DNA from 3 places in the Halomonas qinghailakensis genome. Region 1 is predicted to be linked to each of the others. Evidence: predicted binding sites of a transcription regulator. Region 1 holds the regulator's gene; each other region holds the start of a gene.
What was found. Region 1 encodes PhoB, which activates phosphate uptake and scavenging genes when phosphate is short. Its sites were predicted from a motif close to TGTCATANNNNTGTCANA; they were not measured.

Region 1 (11,264 bases):
TATCTCCCTATGTGAAAATCAAGCGTAAGTTCATCGATGTTATTAGCAGCATTGCTCAGCTGGTTAGCTTTTTCAGCTTAGCCGTAAATGCGGCGAGAATCAGCCTAGCAGCGCAGGGGCCGTTCTGGAAAGCTCCACTTTCCTTCTCACGCAGCCACCTGTCAACGCAAATCCAATCAAACGTCCGTCTTTATTTTCAGCAATGGCTGTCATTTCGTTCCCTTCTCCCTCAATTTGCCACTGTGCTGGCGTGGTTGCAGGTGGGTAGGCAACAACGGGTAGTAAGGGCGTTTTTACTATCACAGGCCATGCGCCAAAGCTGACGCTGGTTGGCTTTCCGGTAAGTGTCGATGTCAGCGCTTTTATGCACGCTTGCAAGGGCTGCACGTACATTGCATTTACGTCCTCAACGCAAGCCACATCGCCTAGCGCAAATATGTGGGGTTGCGAGGTGCGTAATTGGCGGTCAACCATGATGCCGCTGCGGGACACCGCCAGCCCGGCAGCTTCTGCAAGCTCGCTGCGCGGCGTTAAGCCGGTGGCCAGTAACGCTATGTCGGCAACATAGTGGTCGCCATTATCAAGGTGCAGCGATAGGGCATTGTCGGGGTTAAGCGTCAGTGTTTGTAGGGTGCGCCCTAAAGCAAGCTGAATACCTGCTGCTTGAAAAGCGTTACCCAGTGCTTGGCCTAACGGTTCGGGCAGTAGACGTGGCAGCGGCGCGCGCTCTGGCGCAATAAGGGTGACTTGATGGCCGCCAGCATATAAGTCATTAGCGAATTCACAGCCCACCAAGCCAGCCCCCACAATTGCTACCCGTGCAGGCGCTGTCGCCAAGGCATCATAAAAGCGGCGATACTCGTCTAAATCGTTCACCGTAAAGCACCGTTTGGCGACGTTTTCCGGCACGCTAAAGGGTGTACGTGGCGCCGCGCCAGTCGCTAGTACAAGGTCATCGTAGTGAAGCTGATGACCGTTACTGAGTACTATGCGCTGGTTATCCACATGCAGGTGTACGACCTGGGTGTGGGTAATTAGCTCGGCATTAAGCTCTTCGGCAACGTCGCGGGCGCTGCGCTGTGCCAGCTGGTCGGGCGTTAAGCGCTTCGCAAAGCCGGTGGAGAGCAGCGGTTTACTGTAATCATCGCCGCTATCCGCGCTGATGAGGGTAATGGTGCGTGTATCGCCTTGCCGGCGCAAGGCTCGTGCAAGGCCAATCCCCGCCATGCCAGTGCCAATAATAATCAGCGCTGAATGTGAGTTGGACAGTAGTTGTTTATCGATTGCGGGCATGCAGTCACCAAAAGTCGGTGGAACAAAAGCCAGTATGGTCACCATGTTACACTAGCTCTATATGTATTGACCGCCTCGGAGACCCTGGTGAACGCCCCTACTTTTCGGCAAGCCTCTCTAGTCCCTCACCAACTCGTTACTCATCGACTATTTACTCATTGGCTACCCGTTGCGGCGGCTCGTCCTGGGATGAGCGCCCCGTGGTGGCAGTGGGTAGCCTCGAAGGATTCCTTGACAACACGGCTAACCGTCGCAGGCGACACCAAGGCGTTTCGGGTGCAACTGCTGCGCCAAACGGTTGGGTTTCCTCTGCGTGATGAAGCGCTGGCGCTGGGCATTGCCCCGCGACGCTATGCCTGGCTAAGGGAAGTGGCACTGTGTGTGGGAAATAAACCTTGGGTGGTTGCGCGCTCGGTAGCGCCACTTAGCCAGTTACAAGGCAAAGGCTTGGAAGGGCTGGGCGAGCGCTCGTTAGGCAGTTGGTTGTTTCGACAGCCCGATCTAGTGCGTGGACCGCTTTACGCTACCCGCCATCAGCCACGTTTTGTCGTCGAACAGTCTGCGCTATTGGCAGACAGTGTATGGGGGCGGCGCTCAGTGTTTCAGCACAGCGGACTGTCGCTATTGGTACAGGAATACTTTTTATCAAGCATGGCAGATGATCTTGACCTGCCTTCGCGCTAGGCTAGTGCCAGCGTATTCTTTTTGAGAGGTAAGCATGGATCGTTCTCTGTTGCGGCCAACGGGATGGGCCCGAGTGGCAGATTTTTTACATTTAATGCGCTTAGATCGCCCGATTGGCACCTGGCTACTGATGTGGCCAACGTTATGGGCGCTTTGGATAGCGGCTGATGGTGTGCCTGAGCGTAATGTGCTGCTAATTTTTATTGCTGGTGTGTATGTGATGCGTGCCGCGGGCTGCGTGGTCAATGATTACGCTGACCGTCACTTTGATGGCCATGTAAAGCGCACTAAGCATCGCCCATTAGCCACTGGGCGTATCAGTGAAACCGAAGCGCAGCTACTGTTTATCGCGCTGGTTGCCGCCGCTTTCATTTTAGTGTTGCTGACCAACTGGTTTACGGTGCTGCTTTCAATCGGCGGTGTTGTTTTAGCGTTTATTTACCCCTTTATGAAGCGGTATACCCACTTCCCACAAGTGTTTTTGGGAGCGGCGTTTTCTTGGGCAATCCCCATGGCATTCGGTGCAGTATTGGGGTACGTTCCGTTTGAAGCGTGGCTGTTGTTTAGTGCGAACGTTTTATGGACAGTGGCTTACGATACCCAATACGCCATGGTCGACCGCGACGATGACCTTAAAATTGGCATTAAATCTACCGCGGTGCTGTTCGGTAGTGCTGACCGCTTTATCATTGGTGTGCTGCAAGCAGCGACATTGTTGCTACTTGCATGGGTGGGAATACGCGTTGGTTTGGGAGGGTTTTTCTGGCTTGGGTTAACGGGGATGGCCGCTACGTTTGCCCACCAACAGCGGCTAATTGCTGGCCGTGAGCGTGACCGCTGTTTCCAAGCATTTCTAAACAATCACTGGTCTGGCTTATTGATTTTTGCAGGAATAGTACTGAGTTGGTGGCCAATCACTGGCTAAATATCGTCTTTGTCATAGAATTGTCATCAAGTCATGGTGTTATCGTCATTGACATGTCACTGAACTGTTTTGTTGAACTGTTCTTTCGAACCAGTTTTCATTGAACACCGTGAGGCCCCTGGAATGACCGCCAAGACCGTTTTGATTGTCGATGATGAAGCGCCTATCCGCGAAATGATCGCCGTGGCGCTTGAAATGGCTGACTATCGCGTACTTGAAGCGGATAACGCCCAGGATGCCCACGCCATGATGGTTGACCATCAGCCAGATCTACTTTTGCTGGATTGGATGATGCCCGGTACCAGTGGTATTGAACTGGCAAGGCGTTTGAAGCGTGAAGAAGCGACAGCAGAAGTGCCTATAATCATGCTAACCGCCAAAGGCGAAGAGGATAATAAGATTCAAGGGCTTGAAGCTGGCGCTGATGACTATATCACCAAACCTTTTTCGCCCCGTGAGCTGGTAGCGCGCTTAAAAGCAGTGTTACGCCGTACTACGCCTCGTGGCGTCGAAGATCCTATCGAAATCAATGGCTTGCTTTTAGACCCTGTCAGCCATCGGGTGAGCGCTTATGGCAAAGCATTGGAAATGGGGCCGACAGAGTACCGTTTGCTGCAGTTCTTTATGACCCACCAAGAACGCGCGTACACACGTAGCCAGTTACTTGATCAAGTGTGGGGCGGTAACGTGTATGTTGAAGAGCGTACCGTAGACGTCCACATTCGTCGTTTACGCAAGGCCCTCGGGGAAGCCCACCAAAACCTTATTCAAACGGTGCGTGGCACTGGATACCGCTTCTCTGCCCGGGTGTAACCGTGCGTTTGTGGAGCCGAGAACTGTGGCGCTTTGTTTTGTGGGCAATGCTAGGCCTTTTCCTAGGGTGGCTGGTGGCAGTTCCAGGCATCGGTCTAGCGGCGGGCCTTACCGTTTGTCTTGGCTACCATTTACGTCAACTACGTGCGCTATTTAAATGGTTAACGCTTCATCCCCATGATGAACCCCCTGCAGCGAACGGGATATGGGGTGAGCTATTTGATCGCTTGTATCGCTATCAAAAAAGCCAACGGATTACCCAGAACCGCTTACGCGCGACGTTGGCACGTATTCAGGAATCATCTGAAGCAATGCGTGATAGCGTGGTTATGTTGGACCGGCATGGTGACCTAGAGTGGTGGAACAGCGCAGCGACAGAAATGCTGGGCCTACAAACGGCTCATGACCGTGGCCAGCACATTACCAACCTGCTTCGTGACCCAAGATTTATCAGCTATTTTAACGCGTGTAAGTACGGTGAGCCGCTAACCTTGACGTCGCCCATCGATGAACGGCGCATCCTTCAATATCAAATTACCCTTTATGGCGATGATGAACGCTTAGTAATGGCGCGAGATATTACCCGCCTCCATCGTTTAGAGCAGATGCGTCGTGACTTTGTGGCGAACGTTTCCCATGAGCTACGTACCCCGCTTACAGTGTTAACGGGGTATTTAGAAACCTACGGCGAGCTGAAAGATCAGTTGCCGCCGCGGTTAGGTCGCGGGATTGGCCAGATGGAAGAGCAGACTAAACGCATGCAAAATTTGGTCAATGATTTGCTGCTACTTTCGCGGTTAGAAATTGATCAAGGGGGAGAGGATCACCAACCGCTAGCGGTAGGACCGTTACTCGATAGTATCCGCCGCGATGCGCTTGCACTTTCTAATCAACAACACAGTGTTCATGTTGTGCTTGAGAGCGACGCGCGGCTCATTGGTAGCGAACAAGAGCTGCATAGTGCTGTTTCTAACCTTGCCTTTAACGCTGTGCGGTATACCCCAACAGGTAGTCAGATAACGCTTCGCTGGAAAACGCTACCGAATGGTGGCGCCTGCATTGACGTTGATGATGACGGTGAAGGGATAGACCCGGTTCATATTCCACGCCTAACAGAGCGCTTTTACCGTGTTGATAAAGGGCGTAGTACAGCAACGGGTGGCACGGGCCTTGGCCTTGCGATTGTGAAGCATGTACTACTAAGACATGATGCACTGCTACACATTGAATCCCATCCTGGCGAAGGAGCCCTCTTTCGCTGTGTTTTTCCCTCCTCCCGGGTTGTTGAAAACGAGCATAGCCTGACATAGGGCTTGTAAATACAAATATTGTATAAGTGTGCCATGCTGTCATATAAGTATGGATACATAATGCTCATGTGCCATTTCTAACCAGTTTGCCCCCCTTATTTCGAAAGACTTATGTTGTGCTTGCGCCTCTTTTTTTTCCTTAAGTTTTTGTTTATTAAAAATATTATTGTTTTTTTTGGCTTTTGGCATAACGAATGCAAGTATATGGGTAAGAGAGAACATCACAGGAATTGGTAAGCCGAAAGGCAATCTTTCTTACCATTTAAGCAGTATTGAACAGCGATCGAGGAGATGGAATATGATGTCCAAGGAACTACTCAAGAAAGCTGGTATTTTAAGTGTAGCGTTCGGTCTAGTTGCTAGCCCTGCGGCATTCGCTCAAGAGCCAGCAGACCCAGCGAATAATATTTCTCCAGATGAACAGCCCGTCGAGTCCCAAACCGAAAGTACAACTGGTACAGGTAACTATGACAAACAAGATTTGACCCATGACGAAGGCGATAACGCCAGTGACATGGAGCCAAGCTCAACGGATCATGGTGATTCAGATGCTGGCTATGACAGCACGGAAGAATTGCCAGAAGAAAATAGTGGCATGTAAGACTTATCCGTCTAGTATTAACTTTAGTAACTGATATTTTCTAAAGTCAGTATAGCTCTTATTCTTATGGATGAGCCATTTAGCAACACGGATGTTTCATTGCACGGATGCTCTTAAATTCAAGGATTGAATTATTCGACGATTATCACGCTGGTTAGGGTTAATTCCAAGGTTGGAGTCCCTCAAATGGATAGGAAGCCAGCAGTGCACATCGCGATCAGTAAGAGCGCTCAAGACCCCACCTCGGTGGGGTCTAATTTTTTGCGTAGATTAATTTTTGTGTGTAGCTCACATTTTATTGGTAATTGAAAGGGGGTTCATACCCTATTGCCTTGTTAATGCCTGAGTTATAGTGAGTGCTTAGAGCTAATATATTCAAATATAGTGCTTGGTGACTGACAAAAAGGTATCTCGTATTATTAGCCTGTCGGTTACTCCATGTAGTAGGTGGTCAAGGAGTTTTAGGTATGTTGTTGACATCATTCATTAAAAAAGCAGCTGTTGTAGGTTTGTTGTTTGGTCTAATCACTAGCCCAATGGCATTTGCGCAATCTTCTATAGAGCTGAATCAGGAACGCGCTGATAATCAAGAAATTATTCAGCCTGAATCGCGCAATACCTCGGGTCCTGCGAGCTATTCAGCTAAGGATTTAATCAACGATAACGAAAATACGCTGATCTACTCTCCTTCTAGCCGTAATAGCAAAGATGATGAAGAGTCTAAAGCTAGATCAGGTTATCGTGCTGAAGAGCTAAATCGTGAAGAGGGGAGCAGTACACGCTGGTAACCAGTGTGACGGCTAAATTTATGAGGTAAAGCACGCGTGTTTATTAATAAAGCCCCACTTCTATGGGGCTTTTATATGGTGGCACCGCTCAGGGCAACGGCACGCTGTGGTTATTAATGCTGATGATGGTGATCAGCATCTGTGCTTCCTTGCTGGGCATCTTGTACCCAAACCTCTATTTCAATGTCGTCTTGTTGAGCAAACTCTAACGTAATGGGAAAACGCTCACCCTCTACCAGTGGCTGGTGTAAGCCCATTAACATCAGGTGATAGCCGCCACCCGGGCGCATCGTCAGTGTTTCATCTTTAGCGATTTCAATGGCGCTGACATGGCGCATTGTCATCATATCGCCATCCATTTGCATGTCATGCAGCTCAACACTGTCACTCACAGGTGACTGCGCACCAACTAGTGTGACGGGTTCTGTACGAGCTGTAATATCCAGATAAGCGGCACCGTTTACCACGCCAGGAGGAGTTGGTGTGGCAAAAGGGTGAACAATCCTTAACTGGTCGGTTTGAACGTCGTGAGCCGATGCAAAAGAGACGCTGCTAGAGAGGAGAGCCGTTAGCCAGAGTGCGCGGGTCAGCATGGTCGTATTCCTTGTAGGAGCCTTGTTTCTTAACAAGGCTTATGCTTAATCTTGATAACACTAGGTAAGCCAAACAACCTTAAGGTAACAAATAGGTTGGGCTAGCGTTATAGCAGATAGGCCATTAGCGATGAGACGTAATGTCGCGCGTACCACGGTAATGGTCATCCCACATTAATACGGCACCTGCCACCGCGCCGGGAATCAAGAACAGGTTGGCGAGGGGGATCCAGGTCACTAGCATAATTAATCCGCCGTAGGTGAGACTGGGCCACCACCGTTGCGATAGTCGTGTGCGCATATCTCTAAAAGTTATCTTATTGTTATCCATGGGATAATCTAAATAAGTAATCGCCATGATCCAGGCAGAAAAGAGTATCCATAAAATAGGGGCTATCAGGTTTAGGCCGGGTATCCAACTAATGACAAACAGTATCAGCATACGAGGCAGAATATAGCCGAGTTTGACTAGCTCGCGGCCTAAGGCGTCGACGGCGGTTTTGGCTAGCCCGCGGTCGTCCAGTGGTTCACGCCCTGTCGCTTGGCGTTCTACCTTGGCTGCTAAAAATCCATAGAAAGGTGCGGCAATTAAGTGGGTAACCAGGGTAAAGGTAAAAAAGATTACCAGCAGCAGACTGATAAAGAACAGAGGCCAGATGAGCCATGACAACCACTCTAACCAGCTTGGTACCATCATCATGGCGCTGTCTAGCCAGCCAGAAAAGCGGTTGACTACAAAACTCAGCATGCCAGCATAAACGAAGATATTGACCAGAATGGGTAGGAAAATATAGCGCCGCAAGCCCTTTGTGTACACCAGACGTGTACCTCGACTTAGCGCTGTTATCGCATCCAACATGCCTGCTCCTTATAAAAACGCCCAGATAAATTATCTGGGCGTATTGCAGGAGGAATTGAGTGCTAGGTCAAGATTTTTTAAGCACTTGCGGGTCGATAGAATCGGGGTCGCTGTGGCGTATATCTAACCCTTTTACTAGGTAGACGACGTACTCAGCTAGGTTATTGGCATGATCACCCACGCGTTCCAAGGCGCGTAGCACCCACATGATGCTAAGCACGGAGCTAATCGAACGCGAGTCTTCCATCATAAAGGTCATTAGCGAGCGCATGGCGCTACCGTACTCGTCGTCAACGAACTCATCTTCGCGGACAACTTGCATCGCAAGTTCGGTATCAAAACGCGCGAAAGCGGTAAGCGCATCGCGTAGCATTTTACGCACATGCTCGCTAATATGGCGCACTTCTACTAGACCGCGAATATTGCCGCTATTTTCGCTTAAAAGTAATGCATTTCGAGCAATTTTGCTGGCTTCGTCGCCGATGCGCTCAAGATCAGATGTTGCGCGAATCACCGCTAGCACCAAGCGCAAATCGGAAGCCGCTGGCTGACGACGAGCCAGTACGCGGGTGCATTCATCGTCAATCTGCAGTTGCAGGTCGTTTACTTGGCGATCATTATCGCGCACTTTTTCAGCAAGACGGCTATCGCCTTCAAGTAGCGCAAAAACTGCATCTTGCACTTGTTTTTCCACCAGGCCGCCCATGGCCATCAGGTGGGTTTTTAGCTCTTCCAATTCTTGGTTGAATTGGCGAGAGATATGCTGGCTGTGGGTATCGCTCGTAATATCCATTGAGCACTCCTGACGTAATGTCTTTAGGGCCTAGGTAATGCGGCCGGTGATGTAGTTTTCGGTGCGTTGTAAACGCGGGTTGGTGAACACTTGATCCGTTGGCCCGTACTCAATGAGTTCACCGTGCTGCAAAAAAGCCGTGTAGTCAGAAACCCGCGCGGCTTGCTGCATATTGTGGGTAACCAGCACCAGCGTTAGCTGTGACTTTAGGTTACGGATTAGCTCTTCGATTTTTAAGGTTGAGATAGGGTCTAGCGCTGACGCTGGTTCGTCGAGTAGCAACACATCTGGCTGCACGGCCAGCGTACGAGCAATGACTAGGCGCTGTTGCTGGCCTCCGGATAGCTGCCACGCCGAGCGATGTAACCGATCTTTTACCTCATCCCATAGCGCTGCCGATGTTAGAGCCCATTCGATGATGTCGTCTCTTTTTCGCTTGGGTAAACGCTGTTGTAAACGTAGGCCAAAGGCAACGTTTTCATAAATCGACATAGGGAAAGGGTTTGGCGTCTGAAACACCATCCCAACGCGCCGCCGCAACTCAGTGACATTCATGTCTGGTGCATGAATATCTTGTCCTTCAAGCTGAATATGGCCGCTATGTGTTACCGATTCATTAAGGTCGTGTAGCCGATTAATCGCGCGCAACAGCGTTGATTTACCGCAGCCAGAGGGGCCAATAAAGGCCGTTACGCTGTGGCGCGGTAGGTCTAACGTTAGGTCGTTTAACGCCATTTTCCCCGCATAAGCGAGGTGAAAGTGGTGAATGCTCAAACAGCGTTGTTCAGCTGAAAAATGCGTCACGGGTGTTGGAGCCACCTTGTCGGACGATAAGGACGCTAACATTCGTTTCCTCGCTGACGCCTTAGATAATGACGCAGAAATATGGCAGTTAGGTTAAGCACTAGCACAATTAACACCAGTAGTAGCGCGGTAGCGAAAACCAAGGGAATGGCAGCCTGTACATCTTCACCGTGAAAGGCAGTATCAAATAAATGATAGCCGAGGTGCATAAATTTGCGCTCTAGATGAAGGTAGGGAAAGTCGCCATCTACAGGCATTTGAGGCGCTAACTTAGCAACGCCAACTAACATTAGTGGCGCTACTTCTCCAGCCGCTCTAGCAATCGCCAAAATTACCCCGGTTAGCATGGCGGGTGTTGCCATGGGCAGCACAACCCGCGTCAACATTTCAAAACGCGTAGCGCCCAGTGCAACCGCGCCTTCCCGTTGTGCATCGGGTATGCGAGCAAGCCCTTCTTCGGTAGCAACAATCACCACGGGTAATGTGAGCAAAGCCAGTGTTAGCGATGCCCACAATAGGCCACCGGTGCCAAAAGTGGGTGAAGGCAACTCATCACTAAAAAACCAGCTATCGATAGAGCCACCTATTCCGTATACAAATACCCCAAGACCAAACACGCCATAAACAATCGAGGGCACGCCTGCAAGGTTTCGTACGCCAATGCGTACCAAACGTGTTAAGCGGTTTTGATGGGCAATTTCGTTAAGGTAAATAGCAGCGAGAACTCCAAATGGGGTAACGATCACTGACATCAAAATGACCATTAATACGGTGCCAAAAATGGCTGGCCACACACCTCCGCCTGTATTCGCAGCACGTGGGCCTTCACTTAGAAATTGCCAGATGCGCTGCCCCCAGGCGATGGTTTTTTCCCCCCAGGACATAGCGTTCGGCGATTGAAAGTGGCTAACATTCGCCAGCGGTTGACGAAGGGTTTGGCCGTCTGCGGTGGCTAGCACTAACGTTCCAGGGGGACGTTGGTTGACGGGTAAGGCAAGCGCATCTTGGATGAAGGCCCAGGCTGCCTGGTCTGTTAGTCGTTGATCGCCACTCTCCATAGCGGTTAAACGGCCGATGAAATCGCCCCATGGGGTACGCGTTAAGCGGATAAGATCTGCTGGCTTGGTCTGCTGGCTAATGTCATCAATGGCAATCCAGTGCCAGTTGCTTCCCGTCACCTCTTGATTACCAGTGAAATAGAGCCGCTCAGTCCCTGCTCCTTTAGGCAGCGCCATTTCACGTACCGGCTGTCCAATCACAACCTCACCTGAATTTAGGGTGACTTCCTCAAGAGATGCTGGCCAAAAATGGCCTAGCCCGCGAACCGCCAATAGCGTTATTAATGATGCCAACATTAATAACGAAAGCGACACACAGGCAGCACAAAGCCACGGCCAGAGCCCGCTACCGTTTATGTTTGAAAAACTGCTTTTTGACAAGCCAACACGCTGCCAATGCATTAGCGTGTGCCTCCTAGGCGTTGATAGCGTCGGCGCAGGCGTTGCCTGACTATTTCAGCTAACGTGTTCACCACAAAAGTAAAAATGAATAAGGCCAGTGCTGCCATTATCAGCAAGTGGTAGGTCAACCCACCCGGTGATGCCTCGGGAAGTTCAATGGCGATAGAGGCTGATAGTGAACGTAGACCTTCAAACGGACTGGCGCTAAAGAGTGCGGTGTTGCCGCTGGCCATTAAGACAATCATGGTTTCGCCAACGGCGCGGCCAGCACCAATCATCACGGCTGAAAAAACGCCGGGCGCTGCAGTGGGTAGGGCAACTTTCCAAAGCGCTTGCCAGCG
Region 2 (9,603 bases), 880 kb from region 1:
CTTTATTCAAGAGCACCCGGTGGTAGTGGCAGCGCTAGGGTTTGCACTGGGGGCAGCGTTGGCAGGCATTTGCCCATCCACCCGTAAAGAAGATGAATACTTAGGTAAGTATCGCGACCAAGTGGTGAAAAAAGCAGCTGATGCAGGCGAAGAGCAAGTGGATAACGCCCAGCAAGCGATTCATGAAAAAACCGAATCAATAAAGCAGCCTGCCGAAAAGCAAGAGTCGCCATATAGCACGCCTACTGCTGATGAAAGTGCTTCAACCATCAGTGCCTCAAGTACAGGTGCTTTAAATAGCAGTCCTTCAACGGCGAACCCTTCAACGACGAACCCTTCAACGACAGATGTTACTAGTGGACATACGCCTAGCAAACCTTCTGTGAATGAAGGCGTGGCTACCAATAGGCCAAAGGTGCCAAGCACGCAGCCGGGGCTAGCAGGTTCTAATACGCCTTCTGGGAATACCCAAGGTAATGACACTAACCTACCACCGCGGCCATAACGAAACGCCGCAGACGCGGTAAGCGTGCTGGTTAGAAGCGGCGCTACTTTTTGTAGCGCCGTTTTACTTCCACGTTTAGCCTGCCTTCACCCAGCCGTAGCGAGAGCTTCTGGCCTGGCACGGTGTCTTCTGCCCGACGGATAACATGGCCCTTTTCATCCTGGGCAATGGCATAGCCGCGCCCCAATACTGCAAGCGGGCTGATGGCATTTAGCTCACGGGCAGCACTACTCAAGCGTGCCTGACGTACTTCCAACGCCCGCTGCATAGCGCTGGCTAAACGGCGCTGTAGCTGGCTAATACGCTCTTGCTCTGCGCGGTGCAGGCGTGCCATGTCTTGGCTGGCTAAGCGCTTGCTTAACTGCGTGACCCGCGTTTGCTGCTGCTGAACGCTTTGCTGCATTGCGCGCTGCAGCCGTTGATAAAGGGCGGTAACGTGTTGTCGCTGGCGGTCAAGCTGCTCGCCAGGGTGGCGAAGCCGGGCGCGCAAGGTATCCAGCCGTTGGCTATCGCGTTCTAAGCGTGCCTGCATGGCACGACGTAAGCGGTTTTCTAGCTGTGACAATTGCTGCTTTAGCGCTTGCTGGTCAGGCACTAAACGCTCAGCCGCCGCTGACGGGGTAGGGGCACGCATATCCGCAGCGAAATCCGCTAGGGTGACATCCACTTCGTGACCCACCGCTGACATCACCGGCAAGCGTGAGTGAAAAATCGCCCGTGCCAGATGCTCGTTATTAAATGCCCACAAATCCTCTAAGCTACCGCCGCCACGGGTAATTAGCACCACGTCCTGGTCAGGGTCTAAGCGTGCCTGTCGGTTTAATAACCCCAGTGCAGAAATCATTGCAGGGGCGGCCTCGGCACCTTGTACGGGCACCGGAATCAACGTGACATCAGCCAGAGGCCAGCGCGCTGCCAGCACCGCCAATACATCGCGAATGGCCGCGCCGCTGGCAGAGCTTAAAATCAAAATCTTGCGGGGTGGAAAGGGCAGTGAACGAGCATTGGCAAACATGCCTTCGCTTTCCAATTGCACTTTTAGGCGCTCATATGCCGCCAGTAGCTCCCCTAAGCCTGCCGCCTGCACGGCCTCGGCAATCAGCTGATAGTCGCCGCGCGGTTCGAACAGCGAGACGCGCCCGCGTAGTTTTACCTGATCGCCATCGCGCATGGGTGCGGCAACAAACCTTGCCCGCTGGCGAAATAGCGCACAGCGAATTTGCGCGCGGTCATCCTTCAACGTGAAGTAAATATGCCCAGAGGCCGGGCGGGAAACGTTCGAAAGCTCGCCTTCCACCCATACCTCACCCATGTTTCGCTCTAGCGCTTTGCGGGCCTTGAGATTGAGTTCGCTGACTGAGAAGATGGCGGTGTTTGAGGCGGTCATGGAGGCAGGTGTCGTCCAACGCTTGCGGTGCGATAGTCAGTGTTAGGGTGCAACCATTAGACAATACGCTAACCTGTCTCAGCAAACGTATTCGCCAGGGTGCTTAGGTTTGCAGCCGTGAGGCGAATGTTCACCGTTTTGTTTTGTATTCGTCATCAAAGTGTCACATAACCGTGCTAAGTTGCTCGCCGACACAAAACTGTCATCAAAACGTCATACATAGATTGTCCACCAACACGGCAGACCACTTATGTCGAATCTCGGACCTTCCACCGATCGTCCTGCTCTTGCTCGCGAGGTGCCGCGTGAGGTGCCCGCGTGGTTACGCGGTATTTATGCCGGCCTGTGCCTGTACCTGTTCCTGGCCGCACTTAACGTGCTGGGCGCGGGCCTGGGTACCTTTGGTAGCGACAGCGACCTTCTGACCCGCGCCTTCGCTTTTGGCGCGAACCCCTTTATTGCCTTGATGGCAGGGGTGTTGGTTACCATGGTCGTGCAGAGCTCGTCGTTCACCTCGGCGCTGATCGTCACCCTGGTGGCTAGCGGCGAGATGACCCTGGGCACTGCTGTTTTTGCCATTATGGGCGCCAATATCGGCACCGCCGTTACCGGTGTCATCGTGGCCCTGGCGAACGTGCGGATCAAGCGCAACTTCCGCCGCTCGTTCACCGCGGCGCTGATGCACGACTTATTCAATATTCTCACGGTTCTGCTGATCTTCCCGGTGGAGTGGCTGACGGGAATGTTCCATGAGAATGGTTACGGCATCTTTACACGGCTAGCCGGTTGGGTAGCGGAGCTGATTGGCTTGGAGGAAGTTGCCAAGCCCAGTAGTCCGATTAAGGTAATCACTGCTCCCATTGTTGATGTCGCTAATTGGCTGGGGGCCTCCCTGATGCCCAGCGTGGCGGCTGCTGGCCTGTTCGTCGCGGGCTTAGGCCTGCTGCTGATGTTCGCAGCGCTGGTCTTTATGGTGAAGAATCTGCGCGGTGCGCTGCTGCGCCATATGGATGGCCTCTTCCGCACCTATTTCTTCCGTACCGATGCGCGGGCCTACGGGGTTGGGGTGGTGTCTACGGTGCTGGTGCAATCGAGTTCTATTACCAGCAGCCTGATGGTGCCCTTGGCGGGAGCGGGCGTAGTGCGCCTACGCCGAGTGCTACCCTTTATGATGGGGGCCAACCTGGGTACCACGATTACCAGCGTACTGGCGGCTACTGCTAATCCTATCGCTGCGGCGATGACGGTGGCGCTGTTTCACGTTATTTTTAACTTAACCGGTACCGCCATCTGGTGGCCGCTACGGGTGATTCCACTGCGCATTGCCACCTGGTATGGCCGCTTGGCTGGTAAGCAGATCCGCTACGCTTTTATGTTCCTGATTGGCGTATTCCTGGTGGTGCCGGTGGTCGGCATTACATTGACCGAATTATTCATGCGCCTGCGCTAAGCGCGGCCAACCGAGGGGTTTCCCATGTTTAAACAGCTTTATAGTGCGCTTACCTCGGAAACCAGCATCGATCAGGCCTACGCAGACCTGACCAAGATGCTGGAGCATGGTGCTTGGATGTTCGCACGTGCCAACGAGGTGCTTTACAGCACAGTGCCTGCCGAAGACGTGCGGCAGCCGCTTTATCAGCGTGATGTGGCGGTCAACGAGCTTGAGCGCTCTATCCGCCGCAAGGTGTTGCGCCATCTGACCGTTAATCCCGGCCACGATGTGGCTATCTGCTTAGCGCTGATGAGCGTTGCAAAAGATGCCGAGCGCATTGGCGATTACTGTAAAAATGTCTTTGAAGTTGGCGCTTTTTACAGTGAAGGCTTTCACGTAGATCATTATCAAAAGCCCTTGGATAAGATCTCCGAGCGTTTATCTGGGCTGTTTAAAGAGCTCATCGCGGCTACACGAGACTCAAACGAAGCCCAAGCTCACCGTATTATCACAGCTACCCGCGACATCGGCGGAATCTGCGATGACCTCATCGAAGCGCTGCTGGGTGAAGAAGAGGCGGTTGAGTTTCATGAGGCCGTGGCGTATTCGCTGTTGGCGCGCCACTACAAGCGGGTTTCTTCCCACTTGGCCAATATTGCCACAGCGGTGACCGGGCGTTTGGAGGATCTGGACTTTCCCAGCGAGGCCGATGACCGCGCGCTAGATTAACGTCGCCTAGGTTGAAAAAGACAAGCAGCTCCCTTTAGTGGTGCTGCTTGTTTTGTATATGCTCCCATCGCATTGCTGGCACACCCCTCCAAACGTTATAATAGCGGATTAACTTTCCACGCCCCACTTCCTCTTCAATCAGGGTGTTGCCGCTATGCTACGTATGGCCCAAGAAGCACTTACGTTCGATGACGTACTCCTCGTTCCCGGCTTCTCCGATGTTCTGCCTAAGGATGTCAGCCTCAAAACCCGCCTGACCCGCAATATTTCACTCAATATCCCGCTGCTTTCCGCTGCAATGGATACCGTTACTGAAGCGCGTCTAGCAATTGCGATGGCTCAGGAAGGCGGCATCGGCATTATCCATAAGAGCATGACCATGAGCCAGCAAGCCGCTGAAGTGCGCAAGGTTAAAAAGCACGAAAGCGTGATTGTAAAAGACCCGGTCACCGTTAGCCCTAAGGCGAAGCTGGATGACCTGCTGGCGATGGCGCGCGAGAACGGCTTCTCTGGCTTCCCCGTCGTAGAAGGCGAAACCCTGGTGGGTATTGTGACCGAGCGTGATATGCGCTTCCAGCCCAACCACGGCGACAGCGTTGCGGACATCATGACTCCCCGCGAGCGGTTGGTGACCGTTAAAGAAGGCACCGACCTTGAAACCAGCAAAGCCAAAATGCGCGAACACCGCATTGAGAAAATGCTGATCGTCGATGACGAGTTCCACCTGCGCGGTTTGGTTACCTTCCAGGATATCGAAAAAGCCCGTACTTACCCGATGGCTGCCAAAGATAGCGATGGCCGCCTGTTGGTGGGTGCTGCCGTTGGTACTGGCCCCGAAACGCCTGATCGCGTTGCTGCCCTGGCCGAAGCCGGTGTGGATGTGATCATTGTTGATACCGCCCACGGTCACTCTAAAGGCGTTATCGATCGCGTGCGCTGGATCAAAGAACACTTCCCGAACATCCAAGTCATTGGCGGCAATATCGCCACCGCCGCTGCCGCCAAAGCGCTGGCCGAAGCGGGCGCAGACGCCGTTAAAGTCGGCATTGGCCCCGGTTCTATCTGCACCACGCGTATTGTGGCAGGCGTTGGCGTTCCGCAAATCACCGCGGTGTCTAACGTGGCAGAAGCGCTGAAAGAGTTTGATATTCCGCTGATCGCCGATGGTGGCATTCGCTTCTCTGGCGACTTAGCCAAAGCCATCGCTGCTGGCGCAAGCGCCGTGATGGTCGGTGGCCTGCTAGCCGGTACCGAAGAAGCGCCGGGTGAAGTCGAGCTTTATCAAGGCCGTACCTATAAAGCCTACCGTGGTATGGGCTCCATGGGTGCCATGTCTCAGAACCAGGGCAGCGCCGACCGCTACTTCCAAGATAAAGCCGAAGGTGCCGAGAAGCTGGTGCCGGAAGGCATTGAAGGCCGCGTACCCTATAAAGGCATGATGGGCGCTATTGTTCACCAGCTGATGGGTGGCCTGCGCGCTTCCATGGGCTACACCGGCTGCCGCGATATTCAAGAAATGCGCACCAAGCCGGAATTTGTACAAATTACCAGCGCTGGCTTTAACGAATCCCACGTTCACAACGTGCAGATCACCAAAGAAGCTCCCAACTACCGGGTGAGCTAACCAGCACGTTTAGTAAAATGGCGCGGCGAGCATTGCAGCTCGCCGCTTGCTTTTTGGCCTTACCAGCGGCCCCACACCGCTTAACCGAGACCCCGCCATGAGTGACATTCACGCCCATAAGATCCTGATTCTTGACTTCGGCTCACAGTACACCCAGCTGATCGCCCGCCGTGTACGTGAGATCGGTGTATTCTCCGAAATCCGCGCCTTCGATATCACCGAAGAAGAAATTCGCGAATACAACCCTAACGGCATCATCCTGGCCGGTGGCCCGGAATCCGTGACCGAGTTGGATTCCCCGCGAGCACCGGCGTGCGTGTTCGAAATGGGCCTGCCGGTGTTTGGTATCTGCTACGGCATGCAGACCATGGCCGAGCAGCTTGGCGGCAAAGTGGAAGGTTCCAACCAGCGCGAATTTGGCTACGCCCAGATTCAAATAGATGCTGAAAACGCGCTGTTCAAAGACATTAAAGACCACGTCGACGCCAGCACTGGCAAAGCATTACTTGATGTGTGGATGAGCCACGGCGATAAAGTAGCCCAAGTGCCTGACACCTTCACCGTGACCGCTTCCACGCCAAGCTGCCCAATTGCCGCCATGGCCTGGGAAGAGAAACAGTTCTACGGCGTACAGTTCCACCCAGAAGTGACCCACACCCTGCAAGGCCAGCGTATTCTTGAGCACTTCGTGCTGGATATTTGCGGTGCCGAAAAACTGTGGACGCCTGCACAAATCATCGAAGACCAAGTAAGCCGCGTACGCGAGCAAGTGGGCGACCGCCATGTATTGCTTGGCCTTTCCGGTGGTGTTGATTCTTCGGTTGTGGCGGCGCTGCTGCACAAAGCCATTGGCGACCAGCTGACCTGTGTATTCGTCGATAACGGCCTGCTACGCAAAAACGAAGGCGACCAAGTCATGGAAACCTTCGCCAAGCACATGGGCGTTAAGGTGATTCGTGTCGACGCCGAAGAGCTGTTCCTCGGCAAGCTTGCGGGCGAGAAAGACCCGGAAGCCAAGCGCAAAATTATCGGCAACACTTTTATTGACGTGTTCGATGAAGAAGCCAGCAAAATCGACGGCGTCGACTTCCTGGCCCAGGGCACTATCTACCCGGACGTGATCGAATCCGCGGCCTCTAAAACCGGCAAAGCCCACGTGATCAAATCCCACCACAACGTTGGTGGCCTGCCGGAAACCATGAAGCTCAAGCTGGTCGAGCCGCTGCGCGAACTGTTTAAAGACGAAGTGCGCAAACTCGGCCTCGAACTCGGCCTGCCTTACGATATGGTCTACCGCCACCCGTTCCCTGGCCCCGGCCTGGGCGTGCGCATTCTGGGTGAAGTGAAGAAAGAGTACGCCGACATCCTGCGCGATGCCGACGCTATCTACATCGAAGAACTACGCGCCGCCGGTTGGTACGAAAAAACCAGCCAGGCCTTCGCCGTGTTCCTACCGGTGAAATCGGTTGGCGTCGTTGGCGACGGCCGCCGCTACGAATGGGTCATCGCGCTGCGCGCCGTTGAAACCATCGACTTCATGACCGCCCGCTGGGCGCACCTGCCCTACGAGCTGCTGGAGAAGGTTTCCAACCGGATTATCAATGAGTTGGAAGGGGTTTCGCGGGTGACTTATGACGTGAGCAGCAAGCCGCCTGCGACGATTGAGTGGGAGTGAGTGTTTACTTACTGATATTGTTCGCTAAAACCCGCCGAAAGGCGGGTTTTTCGCTATTTTTATGATCCTGTACTACCAAGCCGAGACTGGCCGAGCGACACCGGAGGACTTTTAGAAGGCGTTCACCACTATCCGCCAGGTGACAAGGAACTAAGGCAAAAGATAAGACAGAACGAATAACGAGGAAGAGCAGTACACCTATCAAAGTGTACTGCCTGCCTGATGAGAAGGAGCTGATTGAAGCGCAAGCAAATAGAGCAGGTATGAGTGCTGCACGGTACTTACGCGAAGTCGGTCAGGGTTATCACATCTCTGGTGTGGTGGATTATCAGCAGGTACGAGAACTGGCCCGGATCAACGGCGACCTTGGCCGCTTGGGTGGCCTATTGAAGCTATGGCTTACCGATGACGTGCGCACGGCTCAGTTCGGCCAGTCAACAGTCCTTGCTGTTCTCAGCAAGATTGAAACGACGCAGGAGGAAATGGGCAAGATCATGACCAGGGTCGTTATGCCGAGGTCTGAATTATGAAGCTGAGAACGGACTCAATACTAAGATAAGGCGGTGCAGCCCGCCTTATCTTTGATTAATCTTTTAATGGGACGCCCATTGGCAAGTATATCTTATTATTAGGGCGCTTTTTTTCTTCGAAGTGGATGGATAGCGATAGATAAATGATTGAGTTTCTTGCCAGTTTTATTAGCGTCATTAGCCGGGACTCAAATTGACTCATAGGTATTAATAGAGAATGTGAGCTTAATTTTTTCTTTTCATAAAGATCCGATTCGAGCTTTTTCAGGTCGGATTCTAGTGTTTTGGATTCTTCAGGGGGCAAGGGGGGGTGTAACTGCTCTCTTGTTTTTTTAATTTCTAGATTAAGCTTTTCTAATTCACTATCATGATAACTGTTATGTGGGGTCGTTAGCTCATAGCCGAAATCATCTACTATTTTAAGTGACCTATGCTCCATGGCATTCCTAATTTCAGAAAATGCCTTAGCGTCTGGGTCTATCCACTTTGAAACAGATGAAGTGTCTTTAACGTCGCGAATATCTTTTAATATATAAAATAAAGCATGAATGAAATGATTGTCGCTAGTCCCTAGCTTTTTATTTGGCTTCCAATTTTTTCTCCAGTTACTTGACTTGAAGTCTCTAAATAGGTTGTCAATACTTATCATGTTGTCATCTTTTATATCGTTGAGATCAAAAAATCGACTTAATAAATAAGCGATTTTGTCGAATAATGAATAAAGTATCCGGAATGACGTTTTATAATGACTGATTTTTAGGTTGTTTATCGAGTGAGACATGTCGTCAACATGTCGATATGTTGAGTTATAGAAGTGATGTTCTTCATCAGGTATGCTGTGGGCAGTAAAAAACAAGTAGCGTGCGTAGCAGTAGTCATTTTTTATTTCATCAAAGTTGCCATGATACGCTAGCTCTTCATGCATAGTGAGTGTTGAGTTTATGGATTGAGAGAAAGAAGGAAGAGCAAGAACATCCTGATGGGATATTTCAAAATCGCAGACATCATTTAGGTCGTTAATAAATAGCTTATTCTTTGCACACCATTGCAGGTATTGTTTTTCCTTTCTCGTTTTTGAGCTGTTATATTCTTCTGAAAAGTAATCGAAGGAAGATTCCTCAAAGTTCTTCTCGAACCATTCCTTGAATTTAATTAAGTACCCATTCCCCTCTAAATCGACTCTGTGTTCAGGATATAGTTCTTCGATATTATCTGCGGCCTCTTTGGTAAGCCTGTAGGCTATAAAATAGTGATACTCTTTGTGCCCGTTGTCATAAAGAGATTCGCCAAGAAATAGCTGGTTTCTAGCCTTTGATGCAATCGCTTCTATTTTTCTATTTATAGCTATGGCTTCATCATAAAAAGGTATGCAACATAAAACCCTTCCTTGAGAAGAAAGGTGGTTAGCCAAGTTAGTTAGAACCATCGACTTAAGGTTATTAAATGCCTGAATATTTTCAGACATGTTATTCCAATCAGGTTTTGGTATTCTGTGAAGAGATTTTCTGTAATAGATTATGGCTTTCATTAGGTCGTCTGAGTACCATTCAACCCTCCGAGTCTCGTAAAGTACGGAATAGCAGTTTGCTATTGTGTAAAGGTAATGAGCCTCATAAAGAGAGTGTTCAAAATCAAAGTCTTTTGATGTCAATCTCTCAATAAGACTTTCCAGAGCTTCATAGTCTCTGTTTAGTATATGTAAATCAGCCTCTTCACTTAAA
Region 3 (11,264 bases), 400 kb from region 1:
GTCAGTCATGTTTACTCGGTGTTAACTGCCTGTCGTATGATGGGAATTCGTATCTCATTAGATGACTTTGGGACCGGTTACTCCTCATTAAGCCACCTAAGAGACCTATCGGTCGATACACTTAAAATCGACCGTAGTTTTGTACAAAACATGCTAACTAGCGTTGGCGACCTTGCCATTCTAAAGGGCGTTATTGGTTTTGCAGGCGCGTTCGAATGTGACTTGGTCGCAGAAGGTGTTGAAACTCTTCAACATAGTCAGCAGCTTATTGAACTAGGCTGTGAATGTGGACAAGGATATTTTATTGCCCGCCCGATGACAGCGACCGCTTTTAAAAAATGGATCGAAGAGTGGGAGAATGGGGGGTTTCAACGAAAGTTTAAACATTCAGGTGTTTGAGTTCGATAGCATGAGATTAATTTTTTGAGATAGTTTAGTGAAGTATTTTAATCTAAAATTAGCGATAATTTTATTAAGCGATGTTGCTAAAAGATGTTAAAGGTTCTTGGAAGGTTTTTTGAAGATTTTTGGAAGGTTTTTAAAAAACAGTAGATTTGTTAGAAGAAAGTAGAGGCATTTACGTGTTGACGAAAGAAAGAGTCATTGAAAGAAATAATGTAAAAATTATTGGGTCTGGCAGTAAAACACTAATGTTAGCCCATGGTTTTGGCTGTGATCAAAATGTGTGGCAGCACCTCATTCCACAATTACAAGAGCACTATACGCTGGTGCTTTTTGATTATGTGGGATCAGGCCAATCGCAAATTTCGGCCTTCAGCGAATCGCGCTACTGTGCCCTGGAAGGCTATGCACAGGATGTGACCGACATCTGTGAAGCGTTAGATCTGACTGAGGTGCATTTTGTTGGTCATTCAGTTAGTTGCAACATTGGCCTATTAGCGACCATTGCTCAGCCAGAACGATTCTCCAGTCAGATTATGATCTGCCCTTCACCGTGTTTTCTAAATATGCCGCCAGATTACTATGGCGGCTTTGAGCGAGCAGATCTTGAAGAGCTTATTGAACTGATGGATCGAAATTATATGGGCTGGGCCAATTATCTGGCGCCTCTCATTATGGGGGCCGAGAGCTCTCAGCAATTAATTGGAGAGCTTTCTAGTAGTTTCTGCTCTACCGACCCGGTGGTGGCTAAATCGTTTGCGCGCGCCACTTTTTTCTCAGACTATCGCCATTTACTGTCTCAAACGGCACATCCCTCTTTAGTGCTGCAAAGTGAGATAGACTCCTTGGCAAATCCAGAGGTTGGTCATTACCTACATGCCCATTTACCTGATAGCACGCTGCGGATAATGGCAAGCGAAGGGCATTGCATTCACATGACCCATCCAGACCGCGTCGTTCGAGAAATTAACGCTTGGCTAGGTGGATGATGTTACTTAATCGTCGTTACTCTTATGCTTCGTCGTTACTCTTGAGCGTTAACGTAAAGGTAGTGCCTTCTTGGTTATTACTTTCAACCTGGACGTCGCCTTGATGCCACTGTGCAATAGAGCGAACAATGGCTAGCCCTAAGCCGCCTGAACCTGCCACGCCGCTTCGCGCTGGGTCGCAGCGATAGAACCGCTCAAACACTCTTGGCAAGTCTTCTGGTGGTATCGCGGGGCCATGATTATGAATGCGTAACTCGATTTGGCCTTCAACGCTGGTGGTAGAGATGCTGATAGGGGTTCCTGAGCGCCCATAGCGCAGGGCATTAGCGATTAGATTGGCTAAGGCTGTGCGCAGTAGGTCACGGTTGGCAACCACGCTACCGTGGCTGTGGTTCACTAGCGAGCGATCATCATCCTCTGCCATGCCCTCGAAGTAATCACATAGCTGAGTGACTAACTCACCGAGGTCGACTTGCTCACAGGGTAGGGTATGTGAAGGGCTTTCGGTACGTGCTAGGAACAGCAGGCTATCGATCATTCTTGATAAGCGCTCATACTCTTCGATATTCGATTCCAGCACCTGACGATACTCCGCATCACTTCTGTCCCGGCGCAGGGTATGTTGTGTCTGTCCTAGCAAGTTGGTTAAGGGGGTTCGCAGTTCGTGTGCCATATCTGCAGAGTGGCGTGAGAGCTGCGAAAACCCTTCTTCTAATCGATCGAGCATTCGATTCAGGCCTTGGCTGAGACGGCTGATTTCCTCGGTTTCGCCAGCCACACTTAGGCGATGATTCAGTTGGCGAATGTCAATGCGTGCCGCCTGTTCAGCTAAGCGTCGCAGCGGTTGAAGCCCCTGTCGGCTGACGCCCCAGCCAAGTAAAAATGCCAGTAAGGCGCCGACGATTAATGCAATCCATAGCTTGAACTGGTAGGCAGCGAGCATCTGATTACGCTCATTAAGTAACTTACCTGCGACCAGTGTTAATGGCTGGCCATTTTGTTCAAGGGTGTGCCATGCCAGTCTTGCTGGTATTAACCCGGACGTATCATTAAAGCGGACGGTCGTCGTCATCGGTAGATCCGGCACAGGCAGATTGCTTGGGTTAACCTCAATCAATACCTGTCCCTGGTTATCAATTACCCACAGTAAGCTGTCGTGATTGCCCAGCATGTTGGCATAGAGTCGAGGGCGTTGGTGAAGCATCGCAATACTTTCACCATCGTAGAGCAGCGCTTCCATGCGCTCTAGGCGGCCATGCAGCATTTGGTCATCACGCCAGGCAATCTCACGAGTCAGCGAATGGTAGAGATAAGTGCCGATACTGCCCAGCAGTAGCACGCTGACCAGGGCAAAAAGTAGCGATAAGCGCGTTGCTAACGAGTTCAGCGTTGGCATTAAGAACGCTCCTCAAGCACATAACCCATGCCGCGCTCGGTGTGGATGAGTTTAGTGGGAAAGGGGTCATCGAGTTTAGCGCGAAGTCGCCGGATAGCCACTTCGACGACGTTGGTATCGCTGTCAAAATTCATTTGCCACACCCGAGAAGCAATATAGGTGCGTGATAGCACTTCACCTTCTCGGTCGAGAAACAGCTCTAAAAGCGCAAATTCTTTGTTGGTGAGTGCAAGTCGTTCGCCTTGACGGGTAACGCGGCGGCGCAAAACATCCATCTCTAAATCGGCGACGCGAAAGTGCTCTCTTTCGCGAGGTGGGCTGCGGCGTAACAGTGTGCGCACGCGGGCTAGCAGTTCGACAAATGAGAAGGGCTTGACCAAGTAGTCGTCTGCACCTAATTCCAGCCCTTTAACGCGATACTCCACGGCATCGCGGGCGGTCAAAAATAGCACTGGTACTTGGCTGCGGCGGCGGATCAGTGGTAGCAACTGCCAGCCATCAAGGCCGGGCAGCATGACATCAAGAATGATCAGGTCGAATTCGTCCTCTTCAATGTAATGCTGCGCATCGTATCCATCGCGTGCTATCTCAACGGCATAACCTGATTCACCTAGCCCTCTGCTCAGGTAATCAGCGGTTTTTTGTTCGTCTTCTACTACCAGGATACGCATGCCGTGTCCCCGCGAAATCGACACAGAGTAGCCGGATCGGACGCTTTTTCACATTACAAATCTGTAATGCTGCCGTCAGGTGTTTGACGAGGTCGAGCTGTCAGGATGATGCCATCACTTGATAAGGAGACTTTCATGACATCACGACGTGCTCGCCTGCCCCTGCTTGGTGCTGTCTTGTTGGCCGGTAGCGTGCTTGCCGATACCGGGCCGCTACAGCAGCAGACGCTGTCGCTAGATCTGGCTAATCGCTTAGTGAATGCCACCTTGGAAGCGTGCCATGCCGATGGCCGTACAGCCGTGGTCGCTGCGGTAGACCGTGGTGGCAACCTGGTGGCTTTGCAACGCGATGACAACATCGGCCCCCACAACACGGTGGCCGCCCAACGCAAAGCATTTACGTCTTTGTCGACCGGCAGTACCAGCCGCGCGTTATCTGAGCATGCTCGCCAAGACCCTGAGTCGGCCAACCTAAACACGTTGGATGAATTGCTGCTATTGGGTGGCGGTGTGCCGCTCAGAGTCGAGGGTGAGCTGATTGGTGCCCTTGGCGTTGCCGGAGCAGGTGGTTCTGCCATTGACGAAGGCTGTGCCCTGACGGCTATCGACAGCGTAATACCCCAGTAAATCCCATAAAGATCGCTCTTTACCTATCACCCTAAAAGGATGTTTTTTTATGAAACTATTGTCTGCCCTGTTTGCCGGTATGGTTTTTAGCAGCGTTGCTGCCACTGCACTGGCGGCTGATAACCCGCTAAGCGTTCATGTCCTCAATATCCAGAACGGCCAGCCATCCCCCGGCGTTGATGTTGAACTTGAACGACATACCGATGGGGGCTGGGAGTCACTGGCAACAGCAACTACCGACGATGCAGGTCGTGTGTCAGCCCTTTATCCCACTGATGAGGCATTCTTGCCAGGTACTTACCGTGTGACGTTTGAAACCGGTGAATGGTTTGAAGCACACGACACCGCTACGTTCTTCCCCAATGTACCAGTGCCTTTCGAAGTAGAAGATGCTGACCAGCATTACCACATTCCACTGCTGCTTAGCCCTTACGGCTACTCAACGTACCGCGGTAACTAATTAAGCATCGATGAACCCCCTGGTTTATTCGTGAGCACATCTTTTTAGATGTTCCATTTATTTGTTGCTTAAGTAAAACGAGAGAGAATGAATCATGAAAGTACTTAACATCGTCGCTGCCATCGCTCTTGCACTGGTCTCTGGTGTTGCGTTAGCAGAGCGGGGTTCTGGTGAAGATAATCAGATCGCCTATCCTGAATCGACGTCTCAACAGCAAAGCGGTGCTGATGGGCATAACGCATTTGTTGATCTGTCAGCCAGAAATCGTTAAGCGTTAGCGTAGCTTGAATAACTGTCTGTGTTAGTTCATTAGCATAGCGGCCTCTTTTATAGTGGCCGCTATGCGGCCATTCAGTCACCGCCTTTTCTTTAGCTGTCTCCTCATTCCTTGCTCTCCTCGTCCCTCATCCCTCGCTATTCTCGGTTTTTTTGTCTTTCTGCGCGGCTTTGTTTTTTAGTTTATGTTTCTCTCTTTGCGTGTAAGCAACAAAAAATAACCATTTTGGCCATTTCTATATGGCGGTCGCGTTGTGCCGAAACAAAGCCCGGCAGTAAGCTCCAAACCCAGGCTTGTATGGCCTGCAGGCTAAAAACAATTACTAAAAAAACGTCAGGAGAAACGCAATGTTCAAGAAAACCGCTATTGCCGCATCTGTCATTATGATGTCGATCACGACGGCGCAAGCTGAAAGCACCTATCGCATTGGTATTACCCAAAACAACGTCGGTGTTGATAGTTACCAAACTACCTATGAGAGTGCCTTTGAAGCTGCTGCAGAGAGCGTTGGCAATGTAGATATTGTTGTGCTGGATGCTGGCGGCGATGTCGCGCGTCAGATTGGCCAGATGCAGGATCTTATTCAGCAGCGTGTCGACGCCATTATTATTTGGCCAACCAATGGGCAGGCTGTTATCCCTGCCATTCGCCAAGCGCATAACGCAGGTATTCCGGTGGTCGTCACCAACTCTAAAATTGCTGAAGCGGGACTTGAGTTCATCGCTGCCTTCTCTGGCCCAGACAATGTCCAGCAAGGTATTTCCTCTGCTGAGATGATGTGTGATGCCTTGGGTGGAGAAGGACAAATCGTACAGATTGCCGGCCAACCCGGTTATACCACGGCCATGGAGCGTGCGGCCGGTTTTGAAGAGCGCCTCGCTGAAGCGTGTCCAGGTGTTGAGTTAATGGAGACCCAGCCAGGCAACTGGAACCGCGAGCGCGCCCAGCGGGTGATGGAAGATTTCTTGACCAAGTATGATCGTATTGATGGTGTTTATTCCGGCGATGACAATATGGGCGTTGGCGCTTTAAATGCTGCTAAAGGCGCCGATCGTGCAGATGACATTATCTTCATTGGCGCCACCAACTTTGCGGTTGGCTACGACGCTATTGAGCGTGGCGAGTATTACGGTTCTATTTATCAGTCTCCTGTTGATGATGCGGAAGCAGCTTTGCAAACAGCCCTAGATGTACTGGCTGGAGAAGAAGTGCCGAAAATGAACTTCTTCGAAACACCAAAAATCACCGCTGAAAACCTCGAAGCGTTTGACCGTCCGGTTTTCTAAAGGCAGAGCGTACTGCTGCCTGGTGTTATAGGTGTGTATCGCCTACTAACACCGGCACGGCGTGACCCTAAAGGCAGGTTTCCTGCGTCGGGGGGTACGGTTAGCGTGGCGGGATAGCCCCCGTGCTAACCGGTGCTTTCCGAGGTGATTTTATACAGGTGAATAGCATGGCTTCCGCAGAGCAATCAAAACCTAGGCTGCTGCCGGGAAAACTTAGCAAGGCTGGTGTGCTGAGTTTTCTATCGGCTCAGGGAATACTTATTTTTTTCCTGCTCAGTATGTTCGTTTTTTCGTTCTTCTCTGAGCAGTTTCTCTCCCAGTCCAACATCATGACCGTGGTGCGTCAGGCATCCATCATTGGCATCATCGCAGTCGGTGTCAGCGTGGTGATTATCGGTGGCAACCTGGATCTTTCCGTAGGCTCGATGCTGTCGTTTTCTACCGTTCTAGTAGTCGATTTACACGACAAAATAGGCCCCACTAATGCCATTTTGTTGATGTTCGCGCTGACCCTGATGATTGGTGCTGTGAACGGGTTTTTGATTGGCTTTCTGCGTCTCAATTCACTGATTGTGACCTTGGCGATGCTATCGGCCATTCAAGGCTTTGTGCTGATCTACAGCGGCGGTCAAAACGTCGATATCGCCGATCAGGAAGGCACCTGGTTTGCCTTCTTTGGACGTGGCTATGTCGGTGGTATTGCGGTCCCTATTCTTATGTTTGGCCTGCTGGCTATCGTGATGCAGGTGGTGATGTCCTATACCGGATACGGCCGACGCATTTTTGCGGTGGGCGGTAACCCGATGGCCGCCGTTTACTCTGGTATTCGCAAGAACTGGTGCGTGTTTAGCACCTATCTGATTTCAGCTTTCTGTGTGGCCTGTGCCGCTCTAGTACTTGGCTCACGGGTAATGGGTTCGCAAAACAACGTAGGCCAGGGCTACGAGCTGCTGGTGCTGGCCGGCATCATCCTTGGTGGTACTAGCTTATTGGGCGGTGCGGGCAGTATTTGGAAAACCGTGATTGGCGTGTTGATCCTGGGCTTTATCCAGAATGGCCTGCTGTTGATGGGCTACCCCTATTACATCCAGTGGATTGTGACCTGGGTCATTATCATTCTGGCCGTATGGCTGGATCTCGCTAACAAGCGTAAGAGCTTGTTCACGACCCACTCATAACGCGGAGGAATGCAACATGACATCAATTAAAGGATTCTTCCGTGGCAGGACGAGTATCCAGCCTATCTGGGTGTTTGTTATCGCGCTCTTTATTTTCTTCAGCTTCATGTCGGAGTACTTCCTATCGTTTGGCAACATCACCAATATTCTGGTGCAGACCTCAACGATTGGCCTGATCGCCCTAGGCATGACCTTCGTGATGATCAACGGCAACATCGATTTGTCAGTGGGAGCGATACTAGGGCTAGCCGCTTCCCTAGCGGTGGGTTTGCAGGAAGTTAGCATGACGCTGGCAATTCTAGCGGCCTTGGGTTCAGGAATCTTGCTGGGTGCCCTGAATGGGTTTGTGGTGTGGAAAACCGGTGTTAACGCTTTCATCGTTACGCTCGGCGCCATGCTAGGCGTACGCGGTCTGATTTTCCTGTACACCGGTGAGCAGTCCTTCTTTGCTATGAACTTTGCGTTTGCAGACTTTGGAACCAGCACGATTGGGTCGGTACCGGTGTTGGCCATCATCTTTCTGGTTTGCGCATTGATCATGCATCTGGTGCTAACCCGTACCGGCCATGGCCGTAATACCTTTGCCGTTGGCGGCAACCCTGAAGCCTCCATCGATGCGGGCATCCGCCTGGGCCGCCATATGATGATCAACTTTATTATTGTGGGCTTCTTTGCTGCCCTGGCAGGTGTATTGCTAGCCAGTCAGATGGGAGCGGCGACGCCGAATTTGGGGCGTGACTATGAGCTTTGGGTGATTACCGCGGTTGTGCTGGGTGGCACCAAACTGACCGGTGGCTACGGCAGCATTGTAGGCACCCTGGGCGGCGTGTTGGCAATCGGCATTCTGCGTAATGGCATGAACCTGATGCAGGTGCCAGCCTTCTACGTGCTGGTGATCCTCGGTGCGATCCTCATTTCAGTACTTATTATTGATAAGAAACTCAATGCGCCCTCGACCAAGGAGGTGCGGATATGAATCCCTCCCCAACCCAATCACGCCAGCCGGTTGACGCCGCGCCGATACTTGAACTCAAAGGTATTACCAAGCGATTCCCTGGTGTTGTGGCACTCAACAATGTCGATTTCGATGTCCGTCCCGGCGAGGTACACGCCTTGCTTGGGGAGAATGGCGCGGGTAAATCAACCCTGATGAAGGTGCTGGCCGGTAAGCATCAAGCCAATGAGGGCAAGATTATTCTGGGCGGCCAAGAGATGGCCTTTGAAAACCCCAAACATGCCAAGCGTGCAGGCGTAGTGCTGATCCACCAGGAGCAGTCGCTAGTACCGGAGATGACGGTCGCCGAAAACATTTTTCTGGGTAGCTTGCCAAGAAAACCGTTCAACCGCGTTGACTGGCGCAAGCTGCGCGAGGATACCAATAAGATTCTTGAGACGCTCAAGTGCGGTTTTCAGCACGATGATCTGGTGGGTTCGCTGTCGATTGCCAAGAAACAGATGGTGGAAATTGGTCGGGCACTGGCCTTCACCCCCCGAGTCGTGGTGTTTGATGAACCGACAGCGTCGCTCACCGACCACGAAAAGCCGGTGCTTTACGATGTGATCAATTCGCTGTGTGAGCAGGGCGTGGGGATTGTGTATATCTCCCACCGTATGGACGAGATCTTTCACCTTTCTCACCGCATTTCGGTGCTGCGAGACGGCGAATACACCGGCACCGTCAATACCGTAGATACCAACGAAGACGAGATCACCCGGATGATGATCGGCCGCAGTCTGGAGCTTGATCATGCCAGCAAGCCAACGGAGTTCGGCGACAACCTGCTGGAAGTGCGCAACCTCTCGGTGAAGCGGGTGTTCGAGAACGTCAGCTTTAACGTGCGCAAGGGCGAGATTGTTGGCATGTATGGCCTAGTAGGGGCAGGGCGCTCTGAAGTAGCAGAAACCATCTTTGGATTGCGCACGCCTTCCGCTGGGGAAGTGGTATTGGATGGTGACGTTGTCAACTTTCGCAGCGCCCACGATGCGGTTGCCAGTGGCGTTGCGTTAGTCCCTGAAGACCGCAAAGACCAAGGGCTGATTCTGGGCATGAACTGCCGAGACAACATGACCCTGGCAAGTCTTTCTAGCGTGTCGTCACTGGGCTTTATGACGAGTTCGAAAGAGCGTGAAGTCTATGACAAATATCATCAGGCAATGAAGATCAAGACGCCTAGCTGGCGACAGAAGGTGGGCAACCTCAGCGGTGGTAACCAGCAGAAGATTGTTATCGGCAAATGGCTGCATACCCATCCGAAGCTATTGATTCTTGATGAGCCCACCCGAGGCATTGATGTAGGTTCCAAGTCGGAAATTCACACCCTGGTGAAAGACTTGGCCAAGTCCGGCTATGCGGTGCTGGTGATCTCTTCCGAGATGCCGGAAGTGCTGGGGTTGAGTAACCGCATTATCGCTATGTACGACGGCCGTGTGACCGCTGAATTTGATGGCGATAACGTCAGTGAGGACGAACTGGTTCAGGCGATTACCGGCATGGGCAAGCAGGCACAGGCGAGCTAGCTCGCTGTGTTGCGACTGATGTGCACTGCAAAGAGCACATACAGACCACTTCAAACGTATAAGGAATGTTCCATGCAACCCTTTGTTTATAATGGCTTACCATCCCGCGTGGTGTTTGGCCGAGGAACCCTGTCACGTCTAAGTGAAGAGCTTGCTCATCTCGGCTGTTCACGTGCCTTGGTACTGGCCACGCCCCAGCAGCAGCAACAGGCCCAGGATGTCTTGCAGCAGTTGGGTGATAAAGGCGTCGGTGTCTATGCCAACGCCGCCATGCACACACCTGTGGAGATCACGGATGATGCTATGCAGGTCGTCAAGGAACTGGACGTGGATTGCACCATCGCCATTGGCGGTGGCTCTACCATTGGCCTGGGCAAGGCGATTGCGCTGCGCACGGGGTTAGCCCAGATCGCTATTCCTACCACCTATGCCGGGTCGGAAATGACGCCGATCCTGGGTGAAACCCGTGACGGTGAGAAAACTACCCAGCGCACTCTGGACGTGCTGCCGGAAACGGTGATTTACGACGTTGACCTGACCCTGACGCTGCCAGCTGGCATGTCGGGCACCAGTGGTATTAACGCCATCGCCCATGCGGTGGAAGCGCTTTATGCCCGCGATGGCAACCCAGTGATTGCACTGATGGCCGAAGAAGGCATTGCTGCTCTGGCGCGAAGCCTGCCGGTTATCGCCAATGATCTGTCCAACGTCGACGCACGTGCCGATGCACTTTACGGCGCTTGGCTGTGTGGCGCTTGCCTGGGCTCGGTGGGCATGTCGCTGCACCACAAGCTGTGCCATACCCTGGGCGGCTCTTTCAATCTTCCCCATGCAGAAACGCACACCATCGTGTTGCCGTATGCGGTGGCCTACAATGCCCCGGCCGCGCCGCAGGCGATGATGCGTATCCAACGCGCCTTGGGGTGCGACGATGCGGCCACTGGTCTGTATGACCTGGGGCGTGCGGTTGGCGCTCCCAGCGCACTATCGGAACTAGGCTTCGGCATCAATGATGTGGACAAAGCCACGGCGATGGCCACCCGCAACCCTTACTGGAACCCGAGAGACATCACCGTTGACGGGATTGCGCGCCTGCTGAGCAATGCCCAGGCAGGCTTGCGGCCACAGTCTGAACGCGGGGAGGCGCTATGAAAACTCTGTTTATTAACGCTACCGTGATCACCATGGACCCAGCGCTGGGTGAGTTAAGCAACGGCCAGGTGCTGGTTGAGGATGAGCGGATTGTGGCCGTGGGCCATGACCTGGTGGCAGGTGCGGATGCCGAGGTGATTGACTGTGGCGGCGGTATCCTGATTCCTGGCCTGGTGAATGCGCATATGCATACCTGGCAGACCGGCCTGCGCGGCGTGGCTGCCAACTGGACGCTGCTGGAGTATTTCCGCCATGTACACCGTGGCCTAGCAGCGCTGTTCACGCCGGATGATATTTATATTGCCACCC

Region 2: a site for PhoB is predicted at 2,093-2,110, ahead of M0220_RS03925 (Na/Pi symporter). Genes of this name have one in related genera too.
Region 3: a site for PhoB is predicted at 3,557-3,574, ahead of M0220_RS09930 (heavy metal response regulator transcription factor). Genes of this name have one in related genera too.

Annotation. Positions count from the first base shown of each region.
Region 1 covers NZ_CP096973.1:1,706,795-1,718,058, forward strand. The annotation lists gene M0220_RS08055 (NAD(P)/FAD-dependent oxidoreductase) at 100-1,293, opposite strand; gene M0220_RS08060 (chorismate--pyruvate lyase family protein) at 1,381-1,977, shown strand; gene ubiA (4-hydroxybenzoate octaprenyltransferase) at 2,012-2,902, shown strand; gene phoB (phosphate regulon transcriptional regulator PhoB) at 3,026-3,715, shown strand; gene phoR (phosphate regulon sensor histidine kinase PhoR) at 3,718-5,025, shown strand; gene M0220_RS08080 (hypothetical protein) at 5,324-5,626, shown strand; gene M0220_RS08085 (hypothetical protein) at 6,094-6,414, shown strand; gene M0220_RS08090 (copper chaperone PCu(A)C) at 6,528-7,007, opposite strand; gene cysZ (sulfate transporter CysZ) at 7,132-7,866, opposite strand; gene phoU (phosphate signaling complex protein PhoU) at 7,934-8,659, opposite strand; gene pstB (phosphate ABC transporter ATP-binding protein PstB) at 8,690-9,505, opposite strand; gene pstA (phosphate ABC transporter permease PstA) at 9,499-10,923, opposite strand; gene M0220_RS08115 (ABC transporter permease subunit) at 10,923-11,264, opposite strand, start outside.
Region 2 covers NZ_CP096973.1:832,305-841,907, reverse strand. The annotation lists gene M0220_RS03935 (DUF3618 domain-containing protein) at 1-505, shown strand, start outside; gene xseA (exodeoxyribonuclease VII large subunit) at 549-1,892, opposite strand; gene M0220_RS03925 (Na/Pi symporter) at 2,143-3,342, shown strand; gene M0220_RS03920 (PhoU domain-containing protein) at 3,367-4,053, shown strand; gene guaB (IMP dehydrogenase) at 4,208-5,677, shown strand; gene guaA (glutamine-hydrolyzing GMP synthase) at 5,775-7,352, shown strand; gene M0220_RS17395 (hypothetical protein) at 7,414-7,467, shown strand; gene traJ (conjugal transfer transcriptional regulator TraJ) at 7,559-7,882, shown strand; gene M0220_RS03900 (LA2681 family HEPN domain-containing protein) at 7,938-9,603, opposite strand, start outside.
Region 3 covers NZ_CP096973.1:2,108,189-2,119,452, forward strand. The annotation lists gene M0220_RS09915 (GGDEF and EAL domain-containing protein) at 1-399, shown strand, start outside; gene M0220_RS09920 (alpha/beta fold hydrolase) at 582-1,391, shown strand; gene M0220_RS09925 (heavy metal sensor histidine kinase) at 1,414-2,787, opposite strand; gene M0220_RS09930 (heavy metal response regulator transcription factor) at 2,787-3,458, opposite strand; gene M0220_RS09935 (GlcG/HbpS family heme-binding protein) at 3,594-4,085, shown strand; gene uraH (hydroxyisourate hydrolase) at 4,135-4,545, shown strand; gene M0220_RS09945 (hypothetical protein) at 4,640-4,816, shown strand; gene M0220_RS09950 (sugar ABC transporter substrate-binding protein) at 5,170-6,108, shown strand; gene M0220_RS09955 (ABC transporter permease) at 6,276-7,286, shown strand; gene M0220_RS09960 (ABC transporter permease) at 7,303-8,262, shown strand; gene M0220_RS09965 (sugar ABC transporter ATP-binding protein) at 8,259-9,803, shown strand; gene M0220_RS09970 (maleylacetate reductase) at 9,876-10,955, shown strand; gene M0220_RS09975 (amidohydrolase family protein) at 10,952-11,264, shown strand, end outside.